4 regions of the Paenibacillus sp. Marseille-P2973 genome follow, and region 3 is predicted to be linked to each of the others. Evidence: riboswitches for the same ligand, from Rfam matches in the RefSeq annotation. Region 3 holds a riboswitch; each other region holds the start of a gene.

Region 1 (3,196 bases), on a different contig from region 3:
TTCTCCGTCTATTGCTGACGCCGCTGTTCCAGGCGGGTATTCTCTACGGTCTGGTTCCCCCCGAGACCCGGGCGTCCGGCCTTCCCTTCTTCCGGGGAATGAAGGAATTCTGGAAGCCCGTCACTCTCTTCTTTCTGTTGGAGCTCGCGCTGCTCTCCCTGCCGGGAATTTGGATCGTCCCGGATTTATACGCCCTCTTGCCCCGTCTCCTTACGTCAGGCGACAGGCTCGCTCCCCTTTTGACCCTTTGTGGATATTTGCTGGGGTGGGTGGTTTACGGTTGGCTTGTCCGGCAAATCCTGCTGTTCGCCCAGTTCGGGTATCTGTTTAAGGCCGGCGTCTGGGGCTCCCTGATGCTGAGCATGAGGTATCTATTGCCGGGGATCGCCATTTCCCTTATTCTCGGAGCTGCCGGCGCCGCCTTGTTCCTTTTGTTCGGAACGGCCTCCTGGATTTGGACAGGACTGATTGCTTTAATTCTGCAACAAACCTATCCTTTCATTCGCAGTCTATTTCAAATTTGGACTCTAACCTCTCAATATCAGCTTTGGCATACCAAATCACAAAAAAGTTAAATTTTTTTCATCTTTGTCCTTCCTTGTGCCACAAGGCCTCCGAGCTTATTCGGGGGTCTTGTCCTGCGTTTTCCCCTCTCAAACTCGCTAAATAACCATTGCCAAAATATACTGGCCTTTGTTACAATAACAACAGCACAATTTCAGTAACAGTTTTGTAATTATTTTTGTCACTATTAGCAGGAGTCTTCTGCTGGGTGTCGAATAAGTAAGTAGTCAGGTGTAAATTACAGCCGAATTCCCTTCACGGGGAACGGGGGAACCACTTTGGGTGAATTGATCTCGCAAGAGAGGGATCATAGGGGACCTTCAACCGAATCCTTAAGCTAACCTCGTAGGCATTGGAAGGAGCATTTCCTTGAAAAAACAGTTAACCGCAGCAGCCGTAAGTCTTGCAATACTTTTCTCCATCGGAACTGGTAGCGCTTTCGCAGATTCCAAATTGGACACCACGATTGAAAAAGCTCTGGGAAGCGATTATGTTTCCGGCGGAACTACCACCTCTGGCTTTGACTGTTCCGGATTCACTATGTATGTCTTTTCGAAAATCGGAATTAAATTGCCGCACCAATCAGGCTCCCAGTACAAGATGGGAACCGCTGTAGAGAAGAAAGAACTGATCGCTGGCGATCTGGTGTTCTTCAACACTTCAGGCAAAGGTGTGTCTCATGTTGGTGTTTACGTCGGTGACGGCAAGTTTGCTCATGCTTCCTCCTCCAAAGGAGTTATCATCAGCAAATTGAGCGATAAATATTATGTCGAGCGCTATGTTGGCGCCAAGCGCATTATGAGCACTGATAAGTTCGAAGAAGTTACAAGCGATACTCAAGATCATGATGATGTAGAATAGTAACGATGAAGCCCGCAGAGATTCTTTATGGATCGCAATCTGCGGGTTTTTTCTTTTATTTAAACCGTCGTCCTAGGAAACATTACCCGGAGAGGACGGGATATACAGGACAAATTAACTTATTTATTCAAAAATAACAAAACAAACTTGCAAACCCGCGTTGATGTTTGGTAAAATGACCAGAGTAAATGGTAACAACTTTGTAATCACTGTTGTAACGTCGTAATCACTGTTGTAACGTCGTAATTTTTCGGGTGCATTCAACAAAGACTAGCCGAATTCCCGGCACCCGGGAAACGGGGGAACCACATTGGGTGAATTGATTTCGTTACATAGGGATCATAGGGAACCTTCAACCGAATCCTCAAGCTAACCTCGCAGGCCTTGGAAGGAGTTTAACATCTTGAGAAAGACATTCGCAGCAGCAGCAACGAGTTTAGCTATTTTGTTCACCATGGGGACAGGAAGTGCCTTTGCGGACACCACATTGACCAGCGTCGTTAAATCCGTGTACGGAACACCTTACAAATACGGAGGCGTCACGACCAACGGTTTTGACTGTTCCGGATTTACAAGATACGTGTTCAAGAAAATGGGCGTTGATCTTGCCCGCGTCTCTACCGCTCAGTACAAGCAAGGTACCCCGGTGGCCAAGAGCCAGTTGAAAGCGGGAGACCTCGTATTCTTCAACACCCTGGGCAAAGGTAAAGTGTCCCATGTGGGCGTCTACCTGGGAGACGGAAAATTCGCTCATGCCTCTTCTTCCAAAGGAATCAGAACAGACAAATTAAGCAACACTTACTATAAAACACGTTATGTCGGGGCAAAAAGAATTTTGAGCGCAGACAGCTATTCCAGCTTTGCCAAAGAATCCTGATCACCCCTGATAGGTTGAGGCCCTCACCTCAACAGCTCGCTTGACCGCACTTGATTCTTGCCGGAATCAACGCGGTCTTTTTTCTTTCCTTCATCTTATTCATATAACGAAGGAATCGATCAAAAGGTTTCTTGGATAAAACCCATTCCAAAAATATTTTTTCCGTTCTCGTTCTCTAACACTCCATATCCTATCTTCCCTATATCCAAAATTTACCCGTTATGCGGATGCCTAAACAGGAAATTTTTAATTTACGCATTTTTTTTGCCTGCCTTCGATTTCTGGCCCCTCTTCCTCCACAAAGCCTTTACAACCAATAAAAATCCCGTTAGAGTGAGGTTAAAAAGAACTACAGCCATATGGGTAGCCGCATAGGCATTCCTATCGTTTAAGGAGGCGCAAAAATGGAAAAACCAATCGCACCATTTCGAATCGTACCCATGGAAGAAAGCCATGGCGCAGATATCAGTACTTGGCGTTACGATTCTCCCTACGATATTTATAGCTGGCTTCCCTGGGAACAGATGAAGGCGCTCGATGTGGAATTTGGGAATCCCGTTTTAAGGGCCCAGCAGTACGTCTCTTTGCTGGATCAGCAGGAGGAGCTTGCCGGATTCGCCCAGTACTTTCCTATGGAGGGCGTTACACGGCTTGGCATCGGTATGAGACCTGATTTATGCGGCCACGGGCTGGGTAAGACCTTTGTGCTGACAATCGTCGAGGAGGCCCAGCGGAGAAAGCCTAAGGATGTAATTGACCTGGAAGTGCTCACATGGAACACACGGGCGATCCGGGCTTACCAGAAGTCCGGCTTCGTGATTACCGATCTGTACGAGAAAATGACTCCTGGCGGCATTTCCAAGCCATATTACTGCATGGTGTTTCGCGGAAAAC
Region 2 (3,196 bases), on a different contig from region 3:
AACGTCGCCTCATTGATCGCGGATCCCCCGGTCTCAATGGTGTCGGCTTCAACGGCCCGTTTCACCGCCACGGTATCGTCGCGGCCTTCCACCACAATGACCTCCTTAATCATGTTGCCCCATACCTTTCCGCAATAAAATGGTTGTATTACAACAAAAAGAAGAGGAATTCATCCTCTTCTTATCCGTGTCTTATTCATCATCCTAATAGTATATCATTCCCTGAGCAAAGTAAACGCGCCCGGTTAGTTCAACTCCGGCTTGGTCGGACCGATTACATACACCGTCCGGCCCTTTTTCCGTCCGAAGTTTTTCGCGGATTTCAGGGAGTCGTAATAAACGTCCATCTTGTTGCCTTTGATGGCACCGCCGGTATCTTCGGCCTTACGGAAGCCGATGCCTTCGATATAAACCCACCAGCCCAAAGGAACGACGCTCTTATCGACCGCGATCGTTCTTCCTTCCGTGACTCGGGTACCGGAAGCCGTCTTCGTACCGATCCCGTCTTCTTCGGCGGAATAAGCGGTCAAAGTTACGTTCTTAAGTACTTTTTTATATTTAAACGAGACGCCGCCTTTCGTCGTAAGCCCGCTGATATTCACCGCGTTCGAAGTGCGGGAAATGCTGGCGGACGCAACGGCTGTCGGTTTCTTCGTGCCTACGGCGACTACCTTCGGCGAAGCTGCTTTTTCAACTTCTTTGCCGAGCCATTGCTTTGACACGAATTTTCCGTCCTCATATACCTTTTCGATGTTGTGGACGACTACACCTTCGCTTCCCGGGGCCACTACTTTAGTTTTCCCTTTAAGCAAAGTATTGTCCGATGTTTTCACGACGGTAAAAGGTACGCTTTCTTTGGTCTGTACCTTATGTTTGGTGACACGGACGATTTTAATATCTAAATTCGCCGACACCTTACTGGTCAAAGCCGGAGTGATTTTATCCTCCTGCCCCATAGTAACGCCGAGCTCTTCAATCGTTTCCTGCACACTGTCCTTGGTTGTAAAATGCACTTTGCTCGTGCCGTCCACACTCACGTTTACCGGAACCGCGCGTACAATGACAATCCGGTTGCCATCTTGGATGGAGCTAGCGAGCGGCCGCGATACCGCGTCCTCGGGACCCAACACAATGGACTGTTCTTCCAGTACTTGATTGACCAGCGAATGACGGGTTTCGATTTTTTGACTTTGCCCGTCAACAACCAAGTAAATCTTTTTATTGTTCTGGCTGTAAGACCAAATCAGGATGATGAGTACTACCGCGATGGCCAACAATCCGATAACCGAAATTTGACGTAAATGTTCTTGTTTCCACCGCATTGCGTAAGACATGCTGGATGAGCGCGATTCATGGGATTCCTTTTTGCGGAAAAAGCCCATTTCTTCCGTCCTCCTTACATAGTCCCGCCGTCTAGGTCGATTCATGATACATATGACGTGACTACAATTCATTTTTACGAAATGCACTTTGAATGAGCTGCACTTCGCATCCTGCCCCAGTCTGCCCGGCACCGTCACCTCCTGTTTAACACAGTATGATGACCCTATTACTTTTATTCAAAAACAAAAGAAGCCCAAAGAAAGAGTAAGAGGCTCTCTTTCGTGGCTTCCGAATGTCTTGGTGTAATAGGATGCACGAGTTTGCCCTCTCAATGTACGCTTACGAGGTTAGCTGTCGGGTTAGGACGCGAGAGTGCCGCCCTTCCTCAGTTCATTCGCTCATGGCGCAATGACCTTGAATTCACCCCAATGACCCAAAAAGAAATCAATTACGATCTGGCCGGGCCTTCCCGGCGTGTCGTACTTGGTTCCCCCGTTCCCCACAAGTGGAGATTAAGCGAGACTGGTTCATGGAACCATGTAACCGGAATCGCCAACTGCAAATGAGCGACCCCAAATCGATTACTGAAAAGATTCTATCCTGTTTCGATGCATGTTGTAAAGGACGAATCAACAACGTTTATTTTAATAAATGGTTAAAAAAATGTAATAATCTCTTGCTAATTAGTTAAAAAGCATTAATCTTTCGCGATTGCTTCTTTTTTCACCGCTTTTGCTCCCGATTTCACCGAATTCCAAATCGTTCCAGCGCATTTCGGGTGGTAATTTCGGCGATTTCTTCGAGAGATACCCCTTTTAACTCGGCAGCAGCCTCGGCGACCAAACGGACGTGTCCGGACTCATTCCTTTTCCCACGAAAAGGGTGTGGTGTTAAATAAGGGGAATCCGTTTCGATCAACAATCGGTCCATTGGAGTCTTCGCCAACACCTCTTTAGGCTGCTTTGCATTTTTAAACGTGATCGGTCCGCCAAACGACAAATGGAATCCCAAATCCAGACACATTTTGGCAATTTCCCAGCTTCCCGAATAGGAATGCATGACGCCGCCGATCTCGTTCGCCTTCTCTTCCCGCAGAATGCGGACGACATCTTCATGGGCTTCCCGGTTATGGATACAAATCGGCATTTTCAACTCGCGGGCGAGGCGAATTTGCTTCCGAAAAACCTCATGCTGCACGTCTTTTGGCGAGGTATCCCAGTAATAATCGAGTCCGATTTCGCCGATCGCCACAACCTTCTCATGTTTGCAGAGTTCTGCAATCCAGTCCAAATCCTCTTCCTTCATCGTAATCGCATCCTGCGGGTGCCAGCCGACCGCCGCATAAATGAATTCATACGACTCCGCCAGCTTCATCGTAGTCGGAATGGTCTCGCGGTTAAAACCGATATTAATCATCCGCGTTACCCCTTGTTCCAAAGCGCGATGAATCGCTTCCTCACGGTCGCCGTCGAATTGCGGCGCATCCATATGCGTGTGCGTATCAAATAACTCCATGCTGTTACCTCCTTAGGTGTATTCTTATGTGGTTTGCTTAAATATTTCGTGAATATGCTCCGGAAGCCGTTCGATAACCGGCGCAATTTTATTATCGGGATAGTACAAATGATATTTCCCCCGGTGCAGTCCGCTTATGGAACGCACAATGTCCGAAACCTCGGAGATTTCCCGGATCTGCTCCTGCCGGTCCAATAGAAGGATGTGCTTGTCCCTAAATTCCCCGTCCGGACGAAACACATCATAAGGCAGATCGGTCGGAAAATCAATTTCCAGATCGTAATCCGGATTGAGCCCCACGTCCTTGAATGCGACGCGGATGTCGTCGATCATTTCCAGATCTAACGATTCCACTTCT
Region 3 (3,196 bases):
TAAGGCTCGATATCGACATTCACCCCATCAAACTGCTCATCTGCGGAGGAGGAGAGGTTGTAATTGATGACCTTTTCCATCTCATGGATTGCATTGCCGTGATATGGAGCCAGGGCGCCATAATAGGGAGGTACGGTTCCTCCGGCGATACAGGCGTGGACCCGATAGCCGTTGTCATGCGCCCACTTTACGAACTCCCGGACAGCCTCAGGCTGGTCTTCAAGGATGTCTACACCCTCATACGGAAAAACGCCGATATAAAAGGTGGTGATCGGATCGGAGCCGAAGGTTCCGGTATCATCGGCAAGCGCTTTTAACGCCGATTTGGAGCCCGGGTTCAAAAAGAGATTGTAAGCGGCTTTTTCCCAGATCCACATCGCACGGTCTTGCTTTTCAAGTGTAACCGGTTCGGGAGCCCAGTTCCCGGTATGAGCATAAACCGTAGTGCTCCGGCCTTCATTGCCGAATTCGTCGAAGGCCCTTGCCTCCAGACTGGAGGTCCGGTTACCGAGATTTTTGGCGTCCCATTTGAATTGATAGTGGTTCCCGGTTTGCTTTGCTTTCATCCATGGCCCGCCGTTGATTCGAATCTCTACCAGCTCAACGGAATTCTTGGCGTCGACGGTGATTTTTACAGGGACCGAGCCGTGGACGGTTTCATCGTCCGAAGGATTTGTAATCTTCACAACAGGGAGGCTGGCTTCGGGATTATTGACATACACCGATGTCGTAGCCGTGGAGATTCCATAACGAGACGAACTCTGCACTCCCTTGGCAATCAGCGAGATGTTGCCGTCGTATTTGGATACGTCGACATCCGCATACCAAGTGCCGCTTTCGGGTCCATTTAAGTCCTCTCTTACGGAGTTAAGCTGTTCGGTTCCATTAATAATCAATTTGATGTCATAAGTTTCGGTATACCCTCCCGTAACCCGCAGCCATCCCGGAGGTACCTGATCACCTTCCGCCGGAGAATCGATGGTCAGCATGGATTCGGCGTGAGCGTAGGGGATCTGAGCCACGAGGATAAAAGAGAAGCAAAGGAATAGAGAAGCAGTCAACCCTTTGAAAATCAATGAACCTACAACTTGATTCAATAAGGCTTTCTTTTGTTGACGAATCGGCATGAATACCCCTCGCTTTCTATCCGGAATAATTGTAAACGTTTACAATTGTATTGTAGCCGTAGTATTTTTCTTAGGGCAATAACCGTTTAATGACCTTTAATATAATGGAATGAAAAATGAAGCATTAAAGAGATATGACGTAAATGAGAGAGTTTAACCATTATGAAAACGCTCCCGTTTCATATATTTGGCAATTGCAAACTGTTTTTAGACGGTTGCCTGACTTTACTGGATTCGGCGCCGGAGTTATGATTCAATCCATGAAACAAATATCATACCATTTGTCGATCGCTGAATTTCCCGGAAACGGGAAAACGGGGGAACCAAATTGCGGCGCATCTATCTTGGCTCCAAGGCCAAGAAGCCGTTTCGTTCGTTTGCGGTCTTTAATGTGAGAGTTAAAGACCGCAAACGGACAGGGGTGAATCCCGGACGGAAACCATGGATTCCGTTCGGGTAGGGCGACTCTCACCGCCCGAATCCGACAGCTAACTTCGTAAGCGTGGATGAAGAGAGGATGGGTGAACTGTCAGCCGTATGAGTAGGCCACAGAGCGCCAAGGTGCCTCTGTGGTTTTTTATTGCCTAAACTGAAAAATTGACTGAAATTGTTATGAAAAATCGAAATGAATAATAATGTCTTTTTCGCTGAATTCTGCGAACGCAGAAGCGGGGGAACCAACGAAACGCCGATCTGGGATCGGAACGTTTCATGGGGTGAATCGCCGGAAATATCCTTAATTTCCAGCGTAGGGCGACTCTCGCGCCCGAATCCGACAGCTAACCTCGTAAGCGTAATTGGGAGAGGCAACCGCCATAAGCCCACCATGGTTATGAACACCATGCCAGAAGCTGCGGAAAGGTTCCTTCCTTTCCTGCGGCTTTTTTGCTGTGCAAAGTACTGGAATGAGCTTACTAGTAAAGTCTACCTCACCAGGAGGGGCTTTAGGTCTTGCTATTATCTGAGGGAGGAAACAAAGGTGGAGGAAGATTGTATCCTCATTGCTGCGCCAAATCAGGCAGGGCTGAATTTTGTACGGCTGCTGTTGTCTAAGCGGCGGAATGTTGCGGTTCTCGTGAACAACAAAACTGAGGAGAAACGGGCTCGTAAATTGGGGACGGTTCAAGTGATCCGGGTGAAGACGGAGGATGAGAAAACTTGGAGGATTCCCGAATTTCGGATCGGGAGGGTCTTTATTTTTGAAACTACGCTAACTTTAACATGTCGATATTTGCAGTTATGCCGTCAATGGACATCGAGTCCAATAATCGTGATTACGCCGGAGCGGCATCCGAGAATGATTTACAAGGGCCTTGGAGCGACTTATGTGATTCATTCCGGTTCCTGCGAGGTCGGATTTTTAGCAAACGGCATTCCGGAAACCGGGGATTAACAGGAATTAAAGGAGGGGGATACGCCATGATAGGGATCGGGTTGGTCGTCCTGTTCGTATTTCTTTATTTGATCTATGCCTTGATTCATCCTGAGAAATTTTAAAAAGCCTACTTTTGAGGGGGATCCCAATGGATTTAGTGCAAATGTTAGTTGTGATCGGCGTCATCATTGTACTGGTGAAACCGCTGGGCACTTATTTATACCATGTGTTTTCCGGGGAATCGAACCGTACCGACAACATATTCGGAGGTTTCGAAAGACTGATCTATAAGCTGGTCGGTTTCAAACGCCGTGAAGGCATGAGCTGGAAAAAATACGCCTTTAGCATGATTGTGACGAACGCCGTTCTGGTGGGAGTAAGCTATTTGGTTCTGCGGATTCAGCAGTTTCTTCCTTTGAATCCTAATGGGATGGGAAACATGGAATCGTCGCTTTCATTCAATACGGTCATCAGCTTTATGACCAATACGAACCTACAGCATTATAGCGGGGAGTCTGCTCTATCCTATTTCTCACAAATGGCCGTCATTACGATGATGATGTTTACTTCGGCCGCCAGCGGTCTGTGCGTAGCAATATCATTTATCCGCGGTTTGACGCAGAGAGGGCAAACGCTCGGAAACTTCTTTGAAGATTTTACAAAAGCCCATGTCCGGGTATTTCTACCGGCAGCT
Region 4 (3,196 bases), on a different contig from region 3:
TAAGCGCAGAACCCATGGAAATGATGAAGTACAGGGAGGCGAGCACGATTCCCCGCTTGAATGAAGTATGTACTCTTGTCATGGCGCTGTACACGATCGCGAGAATTCCCAGCACAAAAGTCAATAGGGCATATCCTACATAGGTCAGCCAGTTGGCGAGCGTGGTTTGGCTTTTTACATAATCGGTATGGCTTTGCGGCACGGAGAAGTAACTATCGATTTCGGAGACCTGGCCTTCGAAATAATGAATATCGATTTGGGCATTCGATTTCCCCGCTTCATATCCCACCAGCGTTAAAGACAGACCATCCGGTGTTTCGCCCACGGAAGATTGCATATCTTCGCTGTAACCAAGCGACTTCAAGTAAGGTTGGGCTAACGCCAGCTTTTCTTCCCACGATAGGTCCTGCACTCCCGAGGTAGCGGCATCAGCTTCGGATGAACCGCCGCCCAATCCCTCGATGTCCGGAAACCCGGTTTCGGGGTATTCTTTAAAGCCGACCGCCTTGCCCGTGGTCATATGGATATCTACCGTTACGGCTTTGAGCAGCCCGCCTGGCTTATTGATGCGGACTTGAAAGATGTCGTAGGGGAACTGCTTTTCATACTTTTTAAGGTAATCTTCCATTAAACCTTCCCGGGTCAAATACCCGTATACATCAGCGCGCGTCTCGTAAGTAACCAGGGCATCGTTGAAGGGACCGGTTAATCCGAGCGTCGATTCCGCGAATTTGACGGCAGCTTCCTTGGCCTGCACCTTCGTAATTAACTGAGTCGATTGTTCGACCTGCAGCGTTTCGGAAGCGGTTGTCGGGACAATCTGGAGTAAAATAAAGACGATGAGTCCAATGACGGCGAGTATCCATAAGGTCCTGGTCTTTATCCCGCGCGTCTGCGGTTTTAAATCGGAATACATACGAAAACTCCTTTTAACGATTTTTTGTTGAATCTGTATGATTTCGGTACTTCCATGTCACAGTAAAGATAACACAGGGGAGATTTCTTCGCCAGAGACGAAGCTTGTTTCGCGTAAAAGCGCAATAACCACGGCAAATCCCAGCATGGCTTAGATAAGCATTCACCTTACGGTCTGTTTCAACTCTTTTAAGTCATTTTCGATCTATTTCATCCAATTAAACCTTTGTGATGGAAGTGAATAAGGATTATAATCCAATTTGACGAAAATGAAATGAAAATGAATGTAACTTAATATGTTGGCCGAATTTCTTACCGAAAACGGGGGAACCGATATTTAGGGGTGAATTTCGCTGCTTCACTTGCATTGCGCCTGGTGAAAAAGCGAATAGGGCAGACCGCGCAAGCCCGAATCCGTCAGCTAACCTCGTAGGCCTTTGCAGCAGGGACCAATCAAAAAGCATTGGATTTCCAGTGCTTTTTTTCATTGTTTCTTTTTTGCCAAATTGAGTAATGAGGTGAGCCCGTTGCTTTCCAAATGGATCAGATTTTCCCCACCCCAAGTCCTTGTGTTGGGCTTTGCGTTCATTATTTTGGCCGGTTCGCTGCTTTTGATGCTGCCGATTTCCAGTAGTACGGGAGATTCGCTTCCTTTTATTGACGCTTTCTTTACCGCTACTTCGGCAACCTGTGTGACAGGGCTTGTCGTAGTGGATACAGGAACCTATTTCTCAACATTCGGCCAGGTGGTCATTATGCTGCTGATCCAGGTAGGCGGTCTGGGGTTCATGACCATGGCGACCTTGTTCGCTCTGGTGTTTAAACGAAAGATTTCGCTGAAAGACCGGCTTCTGCTCCAGGAGGCGATGAACCAAAATACGATGGAAGGGATCGTCCGGCTGATCCGTAAGGTGCTGATGTATTCCCTGATTATCGAGAGCTGCGCCGCACTTCTGTTCACAATCCGCTGGTCGTTCGACATGCCGTTTGGCCGGGCGCTGTTCTTCGGTATCTTTCACGGCGTTTCCATGTTCAACAATGCTGGTTTTGATCTGTTCGGCGAGTACCGCAGCCTTACCCAGTATGTAAACGATCCGATCGTCAATCTCGTAACGATGTTCCTGATCGTTTCCGGAGGACTCGGCTTTATCGTTTTGTCCGACCTGATCGAGTTTCGGCAACGCCGCAAATTGTCGCTTCATTCCAAGGTGGTTCTCTCCATGACCGCCACATTGATTCTGGTCGGAGCGCTCGTTATTTTCGTGTTTGAATTCACCAACTCCAATACCTTGCAACCGCTGGATTGGGGCGGGAAAATCTGGAGTTCGTTCTTCCAGTCGGTTACGCCGAGAACGGCGGGTGCCAATACGGTGGACATCGGCGGGCTTAGACAGGCGACGCAATTCTTTATGATCATCCTGATGTTCATCGGGGCATCGCCAAGCTCCACCGGGGGCGGGATCAAGACGACGACGTTCACGATTCTGGTCGGGGCGGTCATTTCCATGATCCGCGGCCGTTCGGATCTCGTGTTGTTCCGTTACCGGCTGGCCCAGGAGCGGATTTTCAAAGCCGTCACGATCACGATGCTCGCTTTGTTCCTGGTCATCGCCGTGGCGATGGTGCTTTCGACTACGGAAGATGCCAGCTTCCTGAGCATTTTGTTCGAAACGACTTCCGCGTTCGGTACGGTCGGCCTTTCCATGGGACTGACGGGAAAATTGACGATTGCGGGGAAAATTATTATCAGCTTCACCATGTTTGCCGGACGGTTAGGGCTGCTGACGTTAGCTTATGCGCTCGGGCCGAAGAAGGGTAAAGAATTATATAGACATCCCGAAGGCAAAATGATTATAGGATAAGGGGAAAAGTGAGATGAAAACACAGCAGTTTGTAGTGATCGGCTTGGGGCGTTTCGGTTCCAGCCTGGCGCTAGAGCTGATGGACCTCGGCTACGAGGTTCTGGGCGTGGACAGGAACGAGGAAGTGGTCGAGGAATGGAGCGACCGGCTTACACATGCCGTCGTCGCGGATGCGACGGATGAAGAGGTTCTGAAGTCGCTGGGCGTTCGAAATTTCGACTGCGGGATCGTAGCGATCGGCAATGATATTCAAATGAGCATCCTGTCGGCCATCCTTCTCAAAGACCTTGGGATAAAAACGGTGGTAGCCAAGGCGATTTCCGTCCTTCACGGCCGGGCGCTGGAGAAGCTCGGCGTCGACCGGGTTATCTTTCCCGAGAGGGATATGGGGGTTCGGGTCGCCCATCAGCTTGTAACTC

Evidence for each region. A riboswitch is a leader RNA that binds a small molecule or an ion and turns the genes downstream of it on or off. The one in region 3 is predicted to bind cyclic di-AMP.
Region 1: linked by a shared signal. The riboswitch ahead of KB559_RS20720 (C40 family peptidase) and the one ahead of KB559_RS19255 (hypothetical protein) in region 3 are both predicted to bind cyclic di-AMP.
Region 2: linked by a shared signal. The riboswitch ahead of KB559_RS22660 (3D domain-containing protein) and the one ahead of KB559_RS19255 (hypothetical protein) in region 3 are both predicted to bind cyclic di-AMP.
Region 4: linked by a shared signal. The riboswitch ahead of KB559_RS17970 (TrkH family potassium uptake protein) and the one ahead of KB559_RS19255 (hypothetical protein) in region 3 are both predicted to bind cyclic di-AMP.

The regions. Positions count from the first base shown of each region.
Region 1 is NZ_JAGQEH010000014.1:34,649-37,844, reverse strand. Features, by position in the region: gene KB559_RS20730 (hypothetical protein) at 1-575, shown strand, start outside; cyclic di-AMP (ydaO/yuaA leader) riboswitch at 797-931, shown strand; gene KB559_RS20725 (C40 family peptidase) at 934-1,425, shown strand; cyclic di-AMP (ydaO/yuaA leader) riboswitch at 1,688-1,824, shown strand; gene KB559_RS20720 (C40 family peptidase) at 1,829-2,302, shown strand; gene KB559_RS20715 (GNAT family N-acetyltransferase) at 2,707-3,196, shown strand, end outside.
Region 2 is NZ_JAGQEH010000019.1:13,106-16,301, reverse strand. Features, by position in the region: gene rnmV (ribonuclease M5) at 1-113, opposite strand, end outside; gene KB559_RS22660 (3D domain-containing protein) at 246-1,382, opposite strand; cyclic di-AMP (ydaO/yuaA leader) riboswitch at 1,644-1,852, opposite strand; gene KB559_RS22650 (TatD family hydrolase) at 2,068-2,838, opposite strand; gene KB559_RS22645 (HD domain-containing protein) at 2,863-3,196, opposite strand, start outside.
Region 3 is NZ_JAGQEH010000011.1:76,847-80,042, forward strand. Features, by position in the region: gene KB559_RS19250 (Ig-like domain-containing protein) at 1-1,127, opposite strand, end outside; cyclic di-AMP (ydaO/yuaA leader) riboswitch at 1,407-1,645, shown strand; cyclic di-AMP (ydaO/yuaA leader) riboswitch at 1,763-1,936, shown strand; gene KB559_RS19255 (hypothetical protein) at 2,107-2,520, shown strand; gene KB559_RS25605 (potassium-transporting ATPase subunit F) at 2,547-2,624, shown strand; gene kdpA (potassium-transporting ATPase subunit KdpA) at 2,651-3,196, shown strand, end outside.
Region 4 is NZ_JAGQEH010000009.1:174,163-177,358, reverse strand. Features, by position in the region: gene KB559_RS17975 (CPBP family intramembrane glutamic endopeptidase) at 1-916, opposite strand, end outside; cyclic di-AMP (ydaO/yuaA leader) riboswitch at 1,207-1,367, shown strand; gene KB559_RS17970 (TrkH family potassium uptake protein) at 1,443-2,777, shown strand; gene KB559_RS17965 (potassium channel family protein) at 2,791-3,196, shown strand, end outside.